3 regions of the Paenibacillus sp. FSL R7-0210 genome follow, and region 2 is predicted to be linked to each of the others. Evidence: riboswitches for the same ligand, from Rfam matches in the RefSeq annotation. Region 2 holds a riboswitch; each other region holds the start of a gene.
What was found. A riboswitch is a leader RNA that binds a small molecule or an ion and turns the genes downstream of it on or off. The one in region 2 is predicted to bind cyclic di-GMP.

Region 1 (4,733 bases), 3.8 Mb from region 2:
GATGAGAATGGCTCCATGGGCGACATCAGCCGCTCCTTCAACACCATGATTGACAAGCTCAAAAAAATCCTCACCGATGCCTCACAGATTACCCGTCAGGTTATGGACGCCAGCCGCGGGATTGAAGACAAGAATCAGAACCTGAAGTTTGTCATGGCGCAGGTGGCCTCCTCCTCCAATGAACTGGCCCTCGGTGCTAACGAAATCTCGGTGGATATCGCTGATATGACCGAATCGATCAAGGATATCGAAATCAAAGTCTCCAATTATACGAATTCCACCAAGGAAATGAATAAAAGGTCTGTACATACGCTGGAATTGGTAGAACAGGGACGGCAATCGGTGGATACCCAAGCCGAAGGCATGCGCAAGAACATCCAGGCTACCCAGAAGGTGGCGGATACTATCGAAGCCCTATCGCATAACGCACGAGGCATTACGATGATTACCAAGACGATTACCGAAATTGCTGAACAGACCAATCTGCTGTCGCTCAATGCTTCTATTGAAGCCGCCCGTGCAGGCGAGCATGGCCGCGGGTTCGCCGTTGTTGCCCAGGAGGTCCGCAAGCTGGCCGAGGAATCCACCGCTTCAACCAAAGAGGTGTTCGGTCTGGTACGCAGCATCGAAGCGGATATCAAGCAGGCTATCGATAACATCGCCATCAATGAAGAGGTAGTCCAGGTGCAGAATGAGATGATTACGGAGACAGCCAACATTTTTGCTCAAATTGTGCATAGTGTCCAATACATAACCGAGCAGATTGCCTCCTTTTCCGCAGAGAGTGACCTTATGCTGGAGAGCGCGCTCAAGATCTCCGGGGCGATCGAGAATATCTCAGCCATCACCCAGGAGACCGCCGCAGGGACGGAAGAGGTATCCGCAGCGATGAACGAACAGATTCATGCTCTTCAATCCGTAGCTGAGGAGACAGAGAAGATGACCTCCGCGGTCTTCAACCTGCAAAAAACGATTCATATTTTCAAATTTTAACCTCAGCACAAAGAGACACGCCTGCGGAATTTTCTGCGGGAGGTGTCTCTTTTTTTGGGCAAAACAAAGATTGTTATGTAATATTCACAAATTGTTGAAATTGTGCATAAGGGTAAAAACCGTGCTTTGCACTTCTTTACTATAGTCGTTCTATTGTCATAGCTTGTCTATAAGCTAACATCTCACATCACTATTACTTAAGTCCTATCACCGAAATTTGTAATGCTGTATATCTAGTGAATTCTTAATGTTTTGCAGTAAATCAGGAATGTAATGAGGCTTTATGCTCACTTCCCACATTAATCAACCTAAACGGCCATTTGCATTTTAAGACTTTAGTCTTCCAGGGACAACCATTTTCAAAAGTTTGAAAATCCAAATATTTAGCCATTTTCACTCCTGAATATTCGTCAAATTCCGAGTTTCTTCTCACAGGGGTTATTGACAAAAGCGGAGCAAGGAATATATTGTAAAGGAAAATTCTCCACAAATTCATTTATAACCGCATACCGGCAAAATTCACCGAAAGGGAATGACGCAAAGCCATGGATCTACAGTCTCATTTCTGAAGTGGGATCATGACAGCCAGGTTGCTGAAAAACTGTGAACGCCTTAGGTTTCGCGTTTGATTATGGTGATTCGTGCAACAGACCTGTGCTCCAATGGTGAGTACAGGTTTTCTATTGCTGACGTATACAAATAACAACTTGCGGGGTGGATGTTCTGAAGACAGTTGCAGATTATATGGCGGAAGCATTACACGATCTGGGAGTCACTCATTCTTTTGGAATCATAGGCAAGTCTATTTGCCCCATCGCTTTGAAAATGGTTGACTACGGTATAGAGTTCATCCCCGGCCGGCACGAATCCAGCTCCGGCTTCGCCGCCGGCGGTTATGCTCTGAAGACCGGCAGTCTCGGGGTAGCCTTCGGCACCTCCGGTCCGGGGGGAACGAATCTGCTCACCGCAGCAGCGCATGCCAAGGCCAATAATCTTCCCGTCCTCTTCATCACCGGACATCAGTCCATCAAGGAGCTGGGCATTCCCCAATGTCAGGATTCCACTTCCTACCTGGCTGATTTGGCGGATATGTTCCGGCCGGCTACCCTCTTCAGCAAGCTCGTTGAACGCGGCGATCACTTCAGCACGATTTTCAACCATGCCCTATCCATCGCCCTCGGTGACCAAAAAGGTCCGGTCCATCTCTGCATTCCGTTTGATGTGCAGACAGAGCGGCTCGCGGAATGCCGGATTGTTCTGCCGGAACGCGAGGGACTAGTCAGTTATCAGAACTATGACCGGGTCATCTCGGCGATTAATCAATCCGCTAGGCCGCTGATCATTGCCGGTAAAGGCGTCAACCGCTCAGGTGCCCATCAGGAACTGGTTCAGCTGGCCGAAACCTTCAACATTCCTGTAGTCACCTCTCCAGGCGGCAAAGGTGCAATAGCTTATGATCACCCGCTCTACCACGGTCCTGTCGGCGTTGGCGGCTCCTCGCACGGCGATGAATTGCTGAACAACAGCGACCTGTTCATTGTTCTGGGTTCCCGCCTGAGCGACATGACCATCTGCAACCTGAAGCCGGAGAATCATCCGCCGCAGCTGATCCAGTTCGATGTAGATCCAACCTTTGTCGGCAAAATACTGTCCTCATCCACCATCGCTGTCGGCGGGGACTTAAGGGACAACCTGGCACTGTATCTTCAGAAGCTGGACCCCTCTACGGTCACCAAGCATGAAATCACAATCTCCAATGCTTACAATGACGAGTTGCCCGTGCTGGCGGGGCTCTCTCTGGCTTCGGTAATGAGCACGATGAGCGACTTGATTCCTTACAACAGCAGCGTGTTTGTAGATGACGGCAGTCACGGGTTCAATGCTGTGAAATGGTTCAATGTCCGCAGGCCCGGCAGCTTCATATTCGATGCCTACTTTGCTTGCATGGGCAATTCAATTGGCATGGCGATCGGCGCCAAGACGGCTTCTCCCGGAGAGACTGTCTTCTGCATTACCGGTGACGGCTGTTTTATGATGCTCGGAACTGAAATAAACACAGCCGTTTGCAAGGACATTCCGGTGATTTTCATTGTGGTGAACAATAAGCAGCTGGATATGGCGCTTAAGGGTATGGAGAAAACGACCGGCCGGATTGACGGTACGATCTTCGAGGTTCCGATGGATGCCGTGAAATTCGCCGAATCGCTGGGTGCAGCCGGCTTCCGCTGCGAGACGCAGGAGGAGTTCGCTGCCGCAATCCGCGAAGCTGTGGCACTTAACAAGGCAGCTGTCATTGAGCTGCTGACTGACCGTGATGAAATGCCTCCTACGGCCCACCGCACGCTGGATCTTACGTAAGGAAGCCCTATCCGCACACCTCTAACCTACTATCAGGAGGACATATCGTGAACAAGAACATGAACAGCGGACTCGATCATTTCACTGATCTCTCAGGAGATTATGGGGCCAAGGCCCTGGCTCCGATCAAAGAGCATTTTCCGGAATTAGCCGAATATATCATGGGCAATGCCTATGGCGATATTTTTCAGCGGACCACGATTGGCTCTGACTGGAAGGAGATCGCAGTGATCTCATCTCTGATTACGATGGGGCAATATGAACAGCTGGGGGTTCATTATGTAATGGCGCTCCGCGTTGGCATGACCGTCGAGCAGATCAAGGGCGTGCTGCTGCATCTGACCCCTTGCGTCGGTGCTCCCCGGGTGATTTCGGCCTTTAATGTGCTGCTGGATACCCTGGAGGCGATCAAAGAAAAATCTTCATAATTCTACAAATTTCGACTTTTATGTTGCGTATTTCAGAATGATCTGGTTATAATGAAGGCAAAATATCCCAAATCAAATTGCGGTTTTGTCGAATAGAGTCGCAGGAATGATGTTTTGGAGGTATTGGAAATTTCACTTAGGGAGAGATCAACATGGGACAATTTATTTTGAAGACAGATACTGCGAAGAAAGTAATCAATATTGAGCTGGAGGGAACCTTCTCTAACGAGGACGGGCTCAAATCTATACAGGCTTACCAGCAGACTATTAACCCGATCAGCCCTGCTGAATATGCACTAGAGATCGACTGCCGCAAGCTGAATGTAACCGCTCCTGATGTTGTACCGCTGCTTGAAGGCTGCTTCATCATGTTCAAGGCTGACGGCTTCCAGAAAGTGAGTCTTACCCTGGAAAATAACCCGATCCTCAAAATGCAGCTGGCACGCCTGGGCCGCAAAGCAGGACTTGAGAATCTGGAGATCACTTCAACCGCACAAGCTTAATAAATACAATTTAAACCTAAATCAGCCGCTTGAAACGCACATGTTCATTCATTAAACCGGCTGCTAATGCTGGAAGAGAGTTTTGTAAGAAGCAGATTTGTGAGAAGTATAGCTAACAAAACTTTAGGAGGTCTGTACTATGGCGGGGATTCGCATTAAGGACATTGATATCTACCATCCAGACAAAAGAATCGGCAATGACTTCTTCATTCAGCATTTTGATGACAAAGGTATTGATATCCGTGGACTGCTGGCTACTCTGGGCCGTGAAAACCGCTACAGCATCGACAGCCCGGATGAGAATTCCCTGACAATGGCTTTTGAAGCCGCAAGTAATGTTCTGGAGAAAACCGGTCTTACCAGCCCTGACATTGACCTGATCGCTTATGCAAGCCAGACCCCTGAATATATATTTCCTACGAACTCATTGATGATTCACCGCCTGATTAAC
Region 2 (4,733 bases):
GCGCCGAAAGTGGGCTGATGGGCGACTGGAGAGGGATAAATCCCATTGAATGCGCCGAAAGTGGGCTGATGGGCGACTGGAGAGGGATAAATCCCATTAAAAGCGCCGAAAGCGGGCTGGACGGCGAAATGAGAGGGATAAATCCCATTAAAAGCGCCGAAAGTGGGCTGGACGGCGAAATGAGAGGGATAAATCCCATTAAAAGCGCCGAAAGTGGGCTGGACGGCGAAATGAGAGGGATAAATCCTATTAAATGCGCCGAAAGCGGGCTGGACGGCGAAATGAGAGGGATAAATCCCATTAAATGCGCCGAAAGTGGGCTGAGCGATGAAATGAAGGAGATAAATCCCTCTGATGGTGCTTAAAGTTGCCTAAATGGAGCAAATGAGGAGCACAAGTGCCCCTGATTTCCCGGATGCGGGCCAAATGGAGCAAATGAAGAGCACAAGTGCCCCTGAATCCCGGGAAAGTTGGCTAAACGAGCAAATGAAGAGCATAAGTGCACCTGAATCCCAGGAATGTTGGTTAAACGAGCAAATGAAGAGCACAAGTGCACCTGATTTCTCGGATATGGGCCAAATGGAGGAAATGAGGAGCACTAGTGCCTAGTACTTAACTAACCAGCTTCTGCCGCCGCGAACTTGTGCGGCGAGCCCTTGGCACAAGAGTCTTGAATCCAGGTCTTGAATTGCCGTCTTGAATTACATTGTCTTGGCTTCTGTTGCCTTATACTCTTGCTCTCTCCAGCCGCTAGGTCAGCGGCGACGCCTTGGAACAAGCGGCACTTAAGAGTCTTTGAGCCTTTGGATTTTTCTCCGCCGCAACAGTAGGCGGCAACCAGGGATTCAATTGTCGTGAAGGCAGGCTGCCGGCAACAGGCTACCACTGCTGCCGCGCAAGCATAGCGGCGGCCCGGCTCCCCTTGCCGCTACCACAAGCGGCAATATCGGATCTTTAGCCGGGAGCTTCGCCAGCGGGCGAAGCGGATATAAAATCACAAGCCTGTTATGAAATGGAGCGGAGAGGAATTTTGGAGCTGTAGGAGCGGTAGCGTCCGCCTTTGTCTCCGGATGTTATCTGCTGCAAGCAATATAATCAACAACATCTGGAGACAACAGCGGCCGTAAGCCCAAAATTCCTTGCAGCGACCCTCATAACAGGCGGGATTTTAACTCACAGCTCCGGCAACAAGAAATACCCAATAACAATACGATATGGAGGGTTCACTATGAAACTAGTACTTCTATCAGGCGGCTCCGGCAAGCGGCTCTGGCCGTTGTCCAATGATTCACGCTCCAAGCAATTTCTGAAGGTACTGGCAAGCCCGGCAGGTGAACCGGAATCAATGGTACAACGGGTATGGAGACAGCTGGAGGAGAACGGCATGGCCGGGTCCTCGTATCTGGCGACCGGGCGCAGCCAGGTGGAGATGATCCAGAGCCAGCTCGGCAGCGAGGTGCCGATCATTGTAGAGCCGGAGCGGCGGGATACCTTCCCGGCTATTGCGCTGACGGCGGCCTACCTGTATTCCATCGCGGGGGTGTCCCCAAGCGAGACCGTGGCGATTCTGCCGGTGGACCCATACGTGGAATCCTCCTTTTTCGAAACGGTGCTGCAGTTGGAGAACACCATGCTGGTGAGCGGGGCGAACCTGGCGCTGATGGGCGTAGTTCCCGAGCATGCTTCGGAGAAATACGGCTACATTATTCCAACGGGCGCAGATGCGGGAGCGAATGGTTACCTGCAAGTGAGCCACTTCCAGGAGAAGCCGGACCGCATCCAAGCTGAGGAGCTAATCAGGCGGGGAGCGCTCTGGAACTGCGGAGTGTTCGCCTTCCGTCTGGGTTACCTGCTGGATATCCTGCAGCGCAAAGGGCTGCCGCTCAATTACGAGGAGCTGCAGAAGCAGTATAAGCTGCTGTCCTCGATTAGCTTCGATTACGAAGTGGTGGAGAAAGAAGAGAACATCGTCGTGCAGCCTTACGCCGGATTCTGGAAAGACCTGGGCACCTGGAATACGCTGACCGAGGAAATGACCAGTAACCATGTCGGCAAAGGCTTTATCACCGCTGACTCCGAAGGCACCTGCCTCATTAACGAGCTGGATATTCCAATCACGGTAATCGGGGCGAAGGATCTGATTATCGCCGCCAGCCCGGACGGCATTCTGGTGACGCACAAGGCCGAGAGTCCGCGGATCAAGGAAGTGCTGAAGACTTTTGAACAAAGACCGATGTACGAAGAGCGCCGCTGGGGCCACTACAAGGTGATCGATTATGTGAAATATGACGAAGGCAACGAGGTGCTGACCAAGCGGATTTTCATCAATGAGGGCAAAAATATCAGCTACCAGCTGCATCACAAACGCAGTGAAATCTGGACCTTCGTCAGCGGGGAAGCCAGCATTGTCATCAATGAGAAGATGCATAAGGTGAAGGCGGGAGATGTGGTGCGGATACCGGAAGGAACCAAGCATGCCATTCTTGCTCTTACCGATGTGGAGTTCATTGAGGTGCAGACAGGGTCTGAGCTGGTAGAGGAGGACAATATCCGTATTACTCTGGACTGGGAGGATATCGCTCTACATCAGTTCATTTCGTAGGTCTAACTTATCTATTTAACCAATTGTTACAATTTTAAATCAGGCATTTAGAACTATTTTTCAGACAAAATTTGTTTTTACTCTACATTAAATTTGCATATCGACGATACTTACGGTAAGAGGGATTGATCCTTCCAAAACGACAATGGCAAACCTAATCGAAAGATAGGGACGCAAAGCTATAGGGCCTTCGCAAGAGTGGCAGCCTGGCTACCGAAAGGAAGAGAATATTGTGAAAACTTACCGTAAGTCTCGTTTGCTCTGCGCTGTGCTGTCGCTGGCCGTGGTATTGTCTGCTGTACCCGTGGGACTGGGAATCGCCCCGTCCACTGTCAAGGCTGCTTCCTCTACAGGGGCACCAGTGAATCCTAATGCTTCAGCCGAGGCGGTCAAGCTGCTGAACAGTCTCTATGAGATCTCCGGGAACGGAATCATTACAGGGCAGCATGACTATTTCGAAAGTCCGGATGAGCTGAGCAACAAGCTGAAGGGAACAAGCGGACAATACGCCGCACTGCATGGGTATGAGCTTGGAGCAATCGGTGGACAGAGCGAGAGCGGAGTAGCTGCACAACGCAAAAATATCGTCTGGAGTGCAACGAACTGGTCCAGAGCGGGCGGCATTGTCGCCATGACCTTCCACCAGAGTCTGCCGGGCACCAAGTACGAATGGTCCAATGTGCAGAAGCCAATTACTCAGGCGCAATTTAACAAATACGTAACCCCCGGCACGCCAGAGTATAATGCGCTGATCACCGATCTGGATAAAGTAGCTGTCTCTCTGAAAAGCCTGCGGGATGCTAAGGTTCCGATCCTCTGGAGACCGTACCATGAAATGAACGGCGGCTGGTTCTGGTGGGGCAAGAAAGACAACTTCACTGCACTATGGAATATTATGTATGACCGGTTCGTGAACGTTCATCAGTTAAATAATCTGATTTGGGTATGGAACCCGAATGCGCCGAATGCCAACTCTGATCCCTATGCACGGACCTATCCGGGCGCGGACAGAGTGGATGTACTGGCAGCAGATATATATAATAACGACTACTCGAATAAATATCATGATGATCTGACCAGCCTGGCTGGCGGCAAACCGATCGGCATCGGCGAGAACGGCGAAATGCCGAACATCTCGAAGCTGAAGCTGACCCAGCAGAATTATGTGTTCATGATGAACTGGGGCAAGATGCTCTATGAGAATAACAGCACGGCTACGATCAAGAATTTCATGAATGACAGCTACACACTGACCCGTGACCAATATAAGGCCTGGTCTGCTCCGGCGGCGGCTCCTAAGCCAACGGCAACGCCAACGCCTACCGCAACGCCGACTGCAACACCGACACCAACGCCGACTGCAACACCGACACCAACGCCGACTGCAACACCAACACCAACGCCGACTGTAACACCGACACCAACGGCAACACCAACCGTTGCGCCGATTCCGAAGCCGGTCCCAACCTCCGGTGATACGGACAGTAAGCCTGCCCAGAATGGCTTGCTTGGAGAATACTTCAAGAACATGACGCTCTTGGGAACGCCGGTTATGGTGCGTAACGATGATGTCATCAGCTTCAATTGGCGCCAGGGTACTCCTAATGCTGCACTCGGTGTAGACTACTTCTCGATCCGCTGGACCGGCCAGATTAAGCCGGCTTACAGTGAGACCTATCAGTTCTATACTACATCGGATGATGGTATCCGCCTGTGGGTGAACGGCACAGCAGTCATTGACAGCTGGGTCAAGCAGAGCGGAACTGCCCGCACAGGAAGCATAGCCTTGACTGCCGGGCAACTGTACGATATTAAGGTAGAGTATTATGAGAATGCAGGCGATGCGAATGTCCATCTGATGTGGCAGAGCCCCAGCCAGGTGAAGGGAACCGTGCCTGCAAGTGCGCTTTTCTCCAGAGCAGGCAACACATCCATACCTGCTCCGGCTACAACAGCAGTACCGACCACGGTACCAGCAGCGACAGTAGCACCAGCACCAGCACCGACACCAACGCCGGCACCAGTAACGACACCAATGCCAACACCAGCACCAACACTGACGCCAGTACCGACACCAACGCCAACACCGGTGCCTACGCCGACAGCGGTTCCTGTTCCCGTTCCTTCTCCT
Region 3 (4,733 bases), 1.6 Mb from region 2:
TCATCAGCCAGGCCAGGGATAGAGCTGCAGGTGAGGTGCCCAGTCGCTCCGCAATGGCCTGAACCTGCTCCCCGAGCGAGATGCGCTCCGGGGTAAGGAAGCGGCGGAAGTTCGGATCGGTCTCTGCTCTGGAGCCGGCAGGGGCTTTGCTGCTGCCAGTATATTTGCCGGTAAGAATGCCGCCCGCCAGAGGGAAGTATGGGATGATGCCCAGACCCTGATCCAGGCAGAGCGGAAGCAGCTCCGCTTCGGGCGTGCGGTCAGCCAGCGAATAGCTGCACTGGATAGAGATGTATTTCGCGAAGTGCCGGGCTTCGCTGATTCCAAGCGCCTTCATCAGCTCCCAGGCGGCATAATTGGAGGCTCCGATATAGCGCACCTTGCCTGCGGAGATCAGATCATCCAGCGTGCGCAGCGTTTCCTCCAGCGGTGTGTAGGGGTCGAAGGTGTGAATCTGATACAGATCCACATAGTCGGTCTTCAGCCGGCGCAGGCTGCCCTCCAGCTCCTGCATCAGATGATGGCGCGAAGAGCCGCTGCCGCCGGGTCCCTCATGCTTCGGCAATCCGGCTTTGGTCGCCAGCACTGCGTTATGGCGTTTGCCTTCAAGCGCAAGGCCGATGATCCGCTCCGATTCAGAGCCGGCATAGATATTGGCGGTATCGATGAAATTGATGCCCTGATCCATAGCGGTGTGCAGAATGCGGACCGAGGTCTCCTGATCTGCCCGTTTGCCGAAGGAATTGGTTCCAAGACCCAGGGCGGACACCTGCAGGCCGCTATTGCCCAGACGGTTATATCGCACGCTCTCACTTCTCCTTATATAGTAGTAGTCTTAGCAGGAATCACGCACAAGCAGCTTGCCGCCGGACTCCAGGCGGCTGTCCTGTGACCGGGCGAGATTAATCACCGCATGCTCCTCCTGGAGCAGCTCAATCTCCTCACCCAGCTTAAGCAGCAGCCTGGAGAAGTGGCTTAGGACACTGTCCGTGATGTACCCGGTGAATTGTCCCGGATGGGCGAATACCTCAAGCATCTGCCAGAGCTGGTCCGTGCCGGAGCCGAACGCCCCGTTCATACGGCTTAGCGCAGCCTGAAGATCACGGATCAGGCTGCCCAAGTGGCTGTATTTATCCTCCAGCAGCAGCATGACTACCAGGCCGTAATTCACGGATTGCTGGCGGGATTCCACATTCTTGGCCAGCTGGCGCGCCGCCTCAAGCAGTCCGTCCGTCTCTGTCCGCAGCAGGCTTGCGAGGCTGTGCAGACGATGCTGCATTACCCCGGCGTGCCCGGCGTACAGGCCGCTGCCGGTGACCTGGCCGCTAACGTAAATACTGCCGGTGGCTATAATTGTAGATTGGCGGATATCGCCATAGACGTACACATTCCCGAGGGCTTCAATTCGTACAGGTCCTTCCAGATCTCCCGGTACAATGATGTCACCTGCGAACATAACATCGCCCGCAGGATCTGTCATCTCTCTGGCCAGAAGACTGACCGGAGGGAAGTCACATATCCGGACGCTGCCGCTTCCCCCGCAGATACGGGGCCTGCCGGTGTGCCGGGCTACGATATTACCACAGGGAAGGAGCTTGGCATGATTACCGGCAGCAAAGTAGATATCCTGCGGCGGGGGAGGGGGCAGGACCCTTCCGTCTGTGTCGAGGCCGGGAATGCCTTCTTCCGGCGGCAGCTTGCGGGCGAAGACTTCGCCTGCAAAGGCAAAGGGGGCTCCCGGGAAACGGAGATACTCCAAGGGTTCTGCAGGCTTCTGACCCCGGGCTCCCTGTCCCTGAAGCATCCGGTTCCCCTCCAGTGTATGCTCAGGCAGCAGGAATTCCAGCCGGGCTTCCTTGCCGGGCAGCGGGGCTCTGCCTTCAGCGATGCATACGGGGAGATATGTAGGGTTCGTAAGCTCCGCGTACAGGGCGGGAATGTTCAGGTTGCGCAGAATAAAACGGTTGTCCAGTGAGGCGATAATCTGTTCTATGGTGAGCGTGGACAGCAGCATCGCCGGATTGGGCTGGGCACGGACGACCGCTTCGAAGGCGGCGGGGCAGTTGACCAGATTCCAGGCGTACTTCTCTGCACGGTATAAAGTGAAGTGGACCTTGAGCTTGTCAGGCGATACGGTAATTTCATATTGCGGCTTCTCACAGATCTCCCAAGTGATATAATCCGCTCTGGTCACCTCGGTTGGCTCTGTAACGGTCTTCCAGTTGATCTTCAGGACAACAGGGTGGACCGCAGAAATGCGGGCGGGAGCACCTCCGGGGAGCGGGGGAGTAATGAATATCTGGTTGTCCTGCACGAGGATAATTCCATTCTTATCTCCAGTTGTCCCGTCAGAAGCTCGGCCCTCCACAGAGAATGAATCCAGGAGACCTTTACGTTCGAGCATCAGGGACTCTACGAATTCATATCGGCTTGGTTCGATATCCTGCTGCGGCATGGTTGTAACCTCACTTTTTCGTATGATCAATGGCAATTCGTACAGAAAAAGAACATCATCAAGCCTGGGAGGCTTTCCCTCCTGAATAGCTGGCTTAAGTGGTCTCTATTGGCAGCCTGGCAACCGTAAACGCAGATTCCGGCGTTCTTAGGCCCATGGCTTTGCGTCCTGCCCTTTCGGGGAGTTTGCCTTTAGAAATAGATCAATGATATACATCCTGTAGAGGTGGGAGTTATGGTCGACTGTAATCGACAAAAAGAGTCATAAATAGTTCTTACGCGTCATTAACTTCTGCAAACAAGCTTAATTCTAGTACTTAAAGAGCTATTTTTCAACTATATTATGCCTATTTATCAAAAAACTCGAAATATGCAGCTCTATTTCGACAAAAAAACTGGTTTCCCAGAGCTTACAGCTTATGGAAGAGGCAGGGGGAGGAAAGTATGAGCATTCAACTGTTGGGACACCCTGGGCTTGGTAAGACTCGGAGTGTTCTTTTTTGATAAGCGGTTTTGCTGGTGTTAATGTTATGTATGTGTTAACTATGTGAATAAACACAAACATTCAGTGTATTATTTCGTAATAAAACCGAAGACATCGCAAATTCATTGTAATATAATCTAACTCATACCAAGGAAACACGGATTAATGTTAACTAATATGACATTAATAGAGATAGCGACATCAGGAGGGGAGCATAAACCATGCAGATTGCAGCAACACCTTACATCTGGCCTTATGACGGGGCTGTGGACCCGGCGAAGACAGCGCTGATGATTATCGACATGCAGACGGATTTTTGCGGCAAGGGCGGTTACGTCGAGAGAATGGGTTATGACCTCTCATTAACAGCGAGGGCGATCCAGCCCATACAGCGGCTGCTGGCCCGTATCCGGGACATCGAAGGCTTCACCGTGATCCATACCCGCGAGGGGCATAAGCCGGATCTGTCGGATCTGCCGGCGAACAAGCGGTGGCGCAGCCGCCAGATCGGGGCCGAGATCGGCTCCGAAGGACCGGCGGGACGAATCCTCGTGCGGGGGGAGCGCGGCTGGCAGATCATTGATGAGCTGGCGCCTGCCCACGGAGAGTACATTATAGACAAGCCGGGCAAAGGGAGCTTTTACGCAACAGACCTGGACCTGATCCTGAAGAATAAAGGAATTACCCATCTGATTCTGACCGGTATTACTACCGATGTCTGTGTACACACCACGATGCGGGAAGCCAATGACCGCGGGTACGAGTGTCTGATCCTTGCAGATTGTACAGGAGCGACGGATGAAGCGAATCACCTGGCGGCGCTGAGTATGGTTCAAATGCAGGGCGGAGTGTTCGGCAGTGTAAGTGATTCACAAGCGGTGCTGAAGGCGCTGGAGCAATACTAAATCATTCATAAACGGGGGAATAACCATGTGGAACAAGTCCAGAACAAAAGCGCTGATGCTGTTAACCTCGCTAATGCTGCTCCTGACCGCCTGCGGTAACAATACGGAAGCCGGGAAGGCTGAAGGCCAGGGAGCGGAAGGCTCGGGCGAGCTGAAAAAGGTGGTGCTCCGGCTGAAGTGGATTCACCAGGCGCAGTTTGCCGGCTTTTATACCGCAGTGGAAAAAGGCTTCTATAAAGAAGCGGGGCTGGATGTTGAGATCCGCCCGGGGGGCTCGGATTTCCCGGCTGTGCAGATGGTAGCTTCCGGCAGTGAGGAGTTCGGAGTTACCGGTGCCGACCAGATCGTCATCGCCAGAGAGAAAGGCGTCCCGGTCAAAGCGTTGTCCGCGATCTACCGCAAAACCCCGTTCGTCATGTTCACGCTCAAAGAGTCAGGGATCAAGACGATGGAGGATCTGGTCGGGCAAAAGGTGGGCATTAAGCTGGGCGGCAACGAAGAGCTGACCTTCCGGGCCATGGAGAAAAGCGCGGGTATCGACCCTTCGCAAATCGAAGAGATGCCGGTCAAATATGATCTGAGTCCGCTGTTAACCGGTCAGGTCAAGGCCTGGCCCGGATATGTCATTAATGAAGTGCTGGCTGTAGAGGAGCAGGGCAAGGAAGTGAATATTATCGACCCGAACGACTATGGCATCAATTTCTATGCTGATACCTTGTTCACTACGGAGTCTATCATCAAGAAGGACCCGGAGATGGTCGCAAGCTTCGTGCAGGCGTCTATGCAGGGCTGGGATTATGCAGTAAAGCATCCGGAGGAAGCGGCGGAATTCGGTCTGAAGTATGGCGAGAAGCTGGATCTGAAGCATGAGGTCAATATGATGAAGGCCA

Region 1: it holds a riboswitch for cyclic di-GMP, as region 2 does, so the genes downstream of both, MKY64_RS06220 (thiamine pyrophosphate-binding protein) here and MKY64_RS22320 (PA14 domain-containing protein) in region 2, are expected to answer to the same signal.
Region 3: it holds a riboswitch for cyclic di-GMP, as region 2 does, so the genes downstream of both, MKY64_RS29285 (flagellar assembly protein A) here and MKY64_RS22320 (PA14 domain-containing protein) in region 2, are expected to answer to the same signal.

What each region holds. Positions count from the first base shown of each region.
Region 1 is NZ_JBBPAR010000001.1:1,466,516-1,471,248, reverse strand. Features, by position in the region: gene MKY64_RS06225 (methyl-accepting chemotaxis protein) at 1-993, shown strand, start outside; cyclic di-GMP riboswitch class I at 1,495-1,591, shown strand; gene MKY64_RS06220 (thiamine pyrophosphate-binding protein) at 1,738-3,351, shown strand; gene MKY64_RS06215 (carboxymuconolactone decarboxylase family protein) at 3,399-3,779, shown strand; gene MKY64_RS06210 (hypothetical protein) at 3,932-4,282, shown strand; gene MKY64_RS06205 (3-oxoacyl-[acyl-carrier-protein] synthase III C-terminal domain-containing protein) at 4,422-4,733, shown strand, end outside.
Region 2 is NZ_JBBPAR010000001.1:5,279,282-5,284,014, reverse strand. Features, by position in the region: gene MKY64_RS22330 (hypothetical protein) at 1-365, shown strand, start outside; gene MKY64_RS22325 (sugar phosphate nucleotidyltransferase) at 1,229-2,602, shown strand; cyclic di-GMP riboswitch class I at 2,740-2,820, shown strand; gene MKY64_RS22320 (PA14 domain-containing protein) at 2,835-4,733, shown strand, end outside.
Region 3 is NZ_JBBPAR010000001.1:6,878,090-6,882,822, forward strand. Features, by position in the region: gene MKY64_RS29280 (aldo/keto reductase) at 1-805, opposite strand, end outside; gene MKY64_RS29285 (flagellar assembly protein A) at 836-2,455, opposite strand; cyclic di-GMP riboswitch class I at 2,563-2,655, opposite strand; gene biuH (biuret amidohydrolase) at 3,160-3,843, shown strand; gene MKY64_RS29295 (ABC transporter substrate-binding protein) at 3,869-4,733, shown strand, end outside.